Regions from separate parts of the Pseudomonas sp. 910_21 genome, predicted to be linked through region 2. Evidence: predicted binding sites of a transcription regulator. Region 2 holds the regulator's gene; the other holds the start of a gene.
The links. The regulator sigma-54, encoded in region 2, starts transcription at its own class of promoters, with help from an activator protein. The targets are predictions, from matches to a motif close to ANTGGCATNNANNTTGCTNT.

Region 1 (2,395 bases), on a different contig from region 2:
GGCGTGGTAGGGAAACCTTTGCGCTTGCCCAGCACCAGGCAAGCCACCAGGCCTGCGATACCGGCGTTGATGTGGACCACGGTGCCGCCGGCGAAGTCCAGCACGCCCCAGTCCCACATCAGGCCGCCGTTGCCGGACCAGACCATGTGCGCGATCGGTGCATACACCAGGGTGAACCAGACACCCATGAAGATCAGCATGGCGGAGAATTTCATCCGCTCGGCGAAGGCACCGACAATCAACGCCGGAGTAATGATGGCGAAAGTCATCTGGAAGGTGATGAACACCGCTTCAGGGAACAGCGCCGCCGGGCCGGTTACGCTGGCTGGGGTCACGCCCGCCAGGAAAGCCTTGCCCAGGCCCCCGAAGAAGGAGTTGAAGTTGACGACTCCCTGCTCCATGCCCGTCGTGTCGAACGCAATGCTGTAGCCATAGATGACCCACAGAATGCTGATCAGGCCGGTAATGGCGAAGCACTGCATCATCACCGAAAGAATGTTTTTCGACCGCACCATGCCGCCGTAGAACAGCGCCAGGCCAGGAATGGTCATGAACAGCACCAAGGCTGTGGAAGTCAGCATCCAGGCGGTGTCGCCGGAATTGAGGACTGGAGCTGCCACTTCGTCTGCTGCCATGGCCAGGCCAGGCATTACGAGGGACAAAAGGGCTCCTAGCCCTGCGAATTTACGCAGAGTCATATTGTTTTCTCCTGGGGCGTTGGGTTTGGCGGCTTAGATTGCGTCGGTATCGGTTTCGCCGGTACGGATGCGAATAGCCTGTTCCAGATTGACCACGAAGATCTTGCCGTCACCGATCTTGCCGGTGTTGGCGGCCTTGGTTATCGCCTCGATAACCCGGTCAAGATCCTTGTCGTCAATGGCGACATCGATCTTCACCTTGGGCAGGAAATCCACCACATACTCCGCACCGCGATACAGCTCGGTGTGACCCTTCTGCCGGCCGAAGCCTTTGACCTCAGTGACGGTAATGCCCTGCACGCCGATCTCGGACAGCGACTCGCGCACGTCGTCCAATTTGAACGGCTTGATGATGGCAGTGACTAGCTTCATGAAACTCTCTCCCGAATTGGTGGACTTGCCCCAGGAAAACAAACCCGACTCAAGTCTAAGCGCAGTGCCTGGCTTTGTAACGCATCGTCGGCCTTCCTCAGCCAGACCGACGCCAGCTAACCGCTTCTGACGAAACACTCCCCGCTCCGCCTGCCGCACTGCATTCGTCACAGCGACTGCATCAGTGCATGGGTCACCAGGGTCTAAGCAGAAAGCTTGCCAGCTCGGGAAAAATCAGTGATTTCAATCCTTTGCCCAGGGCCGCCCGGGCTTGCCACAAATCGGCACTGCGGATACGCACAATAACGGTGCGTGAGCGCCCGCCCGAATGCGCGAAAAACGTGCAGACCGGGCATCACCAAGCCCTTGAGCCGTGCGTGATACACTGCGGCCCATCTGCTATTCAGGACACTCCCATGCTCGCGCCCAAAGACCTTCTCGATGCCCTGAGCGGCCACGCCTCGCGTTTGCTCAGCGGTGAAACACCTCTGCCTCGCAATGAAATCGAAAGCCAGTTCAAGGCCCTGCTGCAAAGCGGCTTCAGCAAGCTGGACCTGGTCAGCCGGGAAGAATTCGACAGCCAGATGGTGGTCCTGGCCCGCACCCGGGCACGCCTGGAAAGCCTCGAGGCCAAAGTGGCGGAGCTGGAAGCCCGACTCAATCCGACAGCGCAATGAGCTGAACCCGCGATTCGCCGGCAAGCCGGCTCCTACAAACCTGGAGCCGGTTTGCCAACGAAAGCCGTAGCGCCGGTGACATATCCTGTGCGCATTCAAAGCCTCCTCCCGCCAAAGCCCTCATCTATCCTTGCAGCACCGCAGGACGCGGTTCCCGCCGTCTCAAGGAAGATCTCCCCATGTCCCTGGCAATCATCCACAGCCGTGCCCAAGTGGGCGTACAGGCTCCAGCTGTCAGCGTTGAAGTGCACCTGGCCAACGGCCTACCGAGCCTGACCCTGGTCGGGCTGCCGGAAGCCGCAGTCAAGGAAAGCAAGGACCGGGTGCGCAGCGCCATTCTCAACGCCGGATTCAATTTCCCGTCTCGACGCATCACCCTCAACCTGGCTCCGGCGGACTTGCCCAAGGATGGTGGACGATTCGACCTGGCCATCGCCCTGGGCATCCTCGCCGCCAGCGTGCAGGTGCCGGCCCTGGCACTGGACAACATCGAATGCCTGGGTGAGCTGGCCTTGTCCGGCGAGGTGCGAGCGGTGCGCGGTGTGCTCCCGGCCGCGCTGGCGGCACGCAAGGCTGGACACACCCTGCTGGTGCCCCGTGCCAATGCCGAGGAAGCCTGCCTGGCCTCGGGCCTTGAGGTGATCGCCG
Region 2 (2,395 bases):
TGCCAGAGCGCCAGGAACAATAAATCCCTACAAATTTTATTGTTACAGCGCTCTAGGCAAACACTTCAGTTTCAGGCATATAATTTGCTTATGTTTGGCGCTCCGGCGCCCTGTAGTGGATGGCGCATGTGCGCCGGCAAATAAGGTGTTAAGCCCCTGCCATGAAACCATCGCTAGTCCTGAGAATGGGCCAGCAGCTGACGATGACACCGCAGCTGCAACAGGCCATCCGCCTGCTCCAATTGTCGACCCTGGACCTGCAACAGGAAATCCAGGAAGCCCTGGAGTCCAACCCGATGCTCGAACGCCAGGAAGATGGCGAAGACTTCGACAACAGCGACCCCTTGGCCGACAACACAGAGTCCAAACCCAACACCGAGATCCAGGAACCCTCCTACCAGGAAACCGCCCCCACGGTGGATAACCTCGAGGAAGGCGAATGGAACGAACGCATCCCCAACGAACTGCCGGTGGACACCGCCTGGGAAGACGTCTACCAGACCAGCGCCAGCAGCCTGCCCAGCAGCGATGACGATGAGTGGGACTTCACCACTCGCACATCGGCCGGCGAGAGCCTGCAAAGCCACCTGCTCTGGCAACTGAACCTGGCGCCGATGTCGGATACCGACCGCCTGATCGCCGTGACCCTGATCGATTGCATCAACAATCAGGGCTACCTGGACGAGACCCTTGAAGAAATTCTCGAGGCCTTCGATCCGGAATTGGACATCGAACTGGACGAGATCGAAGCCGTCCTGCACCGCATCCAGCAATTCGAGCCGGCCGGCATCGGCGCCCGCAACCTGGGCGAATGCCTCCTGCTGCAACTGCGCCAACTGCCAGCGAAAACTCCCTGGCTGAGCGAAGCCCAGCGCCTGGTCAGTGACTACATCGACCTCCTGGGCAGTCGCGACTACAGCCAGCTGATGCGCCGCATGAAGCTCAAGGAAGACGAACTGCGTCAGGTCATCGAACTGGTGCAGAGCCTCAACCCGCGCCCGGGCTCACAGATCGAATCCAGCGAAGCCGAATACGTGGTCCCGGACGTCATCGTGCGCAAGGACAACGAGCGCTGGCTGGTGGAATTGAATCAGGAGTCCGTGCCACGCCTGCGGGTCAACGCACAGTACGCCGGCTTTGTTCGCCGCGCCGACACCAGTGCCGACAACACCTTCATGCGCAATCAGTTGCAGGAAGCTCGCTGGTTCATCAAGAGCCTGCAGAGCCGCAACGAAACCCTGATGAAAGTCGCCACTCAGATCGTCGAGCACCAACGGGGCTTCCTGGAGTACGGCGATGAAGCCATGAAACCTCTGGTTCTGCACGACATCGCCGAAGCTGTGGGCATGCACGAATCGACCATTTCCCGTGTGACCACGCAAAAATTCATGCATACCCCCCGGGGCATATATGAACTGAAATACTTTTTCTCCAGCCACGTCAGCACCTCCGAAGGCGGCGAATGCTCGTCCACGGCGATCCGCGCGATCATCAAAAAACTGGTGGCTGCGGAAAATCAGAAAAAGCCGTTGAGTGACAGCAAGATCGCTGGTTTACTGGAGGCACAAGGCATTCAGGTAGCCCGTCGTACCGTCGCCAAGTACCGCGAATCCCTTGGGATCGCGCCTTCCAGCGAACGGAAGCGGTTGATGTAGCCGCCGGGCTGGCCACAGCGTTTCAGAGTGTGTTTGAAACAGGTCGAAAGTCGGTTTCAAACGCGGTCTAGGTGGCAGGCAACCCAGCCTGCCGCGTTATGCACTGGCAACGAAGGAGAAGCTGTATGCAAGTCAACATCAGTGGACACCAACTCGAAGTGACTGAACCTCTGCGCGCTTACATCGGCGAGAAACTCGACCGGCTGGAGCGGCACTTCGACAAGATTACCAATGTGCAGGTCACCATGGCTGTAGAGAAGCTGAAGCAGAAAATCGAAGCCACCCTGCACATCCACGGTGGGGAGGTCGTCGCCAATGCAGAACATGACGATATGTATGCCGCAATTGACCTGCTCACGGACAAGCTTGACCGCCAACTGAAAAAGCATAAGGAAAAGCAACTCCACCTTCTCCAAGGCACGGGTCGCTAACACTCCCCTCCCATGATCCGACTTGAAAGCATCCTGACCCCCGGCCGTTCCTTGGTGAACGTGCCGGGCGGCAGTAAAAAACGCGCCCTCGAACAAATTGCCAACCTGATCAGCCGCGAAGTGCCTGATCTGGAGATGCAGGATGTCTTCGAGAGCCTGATCGCCCGTGAAAAACTCGGTTCCACCGGTTTTGGCAACGGCATCGCCATTCCCCACTGCCGCCTCAAAGGCTGCGAGTCGCCTATCAGTGCGCTGATGCACCTGGACGCTCCAATCGACTTCGACGCCATCGACGGTGCCCCTGTGGAT

Region 1: the regulator sigma-54 is predicted to act here: its motif matches at 1,275-1,294, upstream of glnK (P-II family nitrogen regulator).

Annotation. Positions count from the first base shown of each region.
Region 1 covers NZ_VXCY01000003.1:446,636-449,030, forward strand. Annotated here, with positions in the region: gene FW796_RS12080 (ammonium transporter) at 1-698, opposite strand, end outside; gene glnK (P-II family nitrogen regulator) at 732-1,070, opposite strand; gene FW796_RS12090 (accessory factor UbiK family protein) at 1,487-1,747, shown strand; gene FW796_RS12095 (YifB family Mg chelatase-like AAA ATPase) at 1,927-2,395, shown strand, end outside.
Region 2 covers NZ_VXCY01000001.1:884,796-887,190, forward strand. Annotated here, with positions in the region: gene FW796_RS04100 (RNA polymerase factor sigma-54) at 162-1,655, shown strand; gene hpf (ribosome hibernation-promoting factor, HPF/YfiA family) at 1,781-2,086, shown strand; gene ptsN (PTS IIA-like nitrogen regulatory protein PtsN) at 2,099-2,395, shown strand, end outside.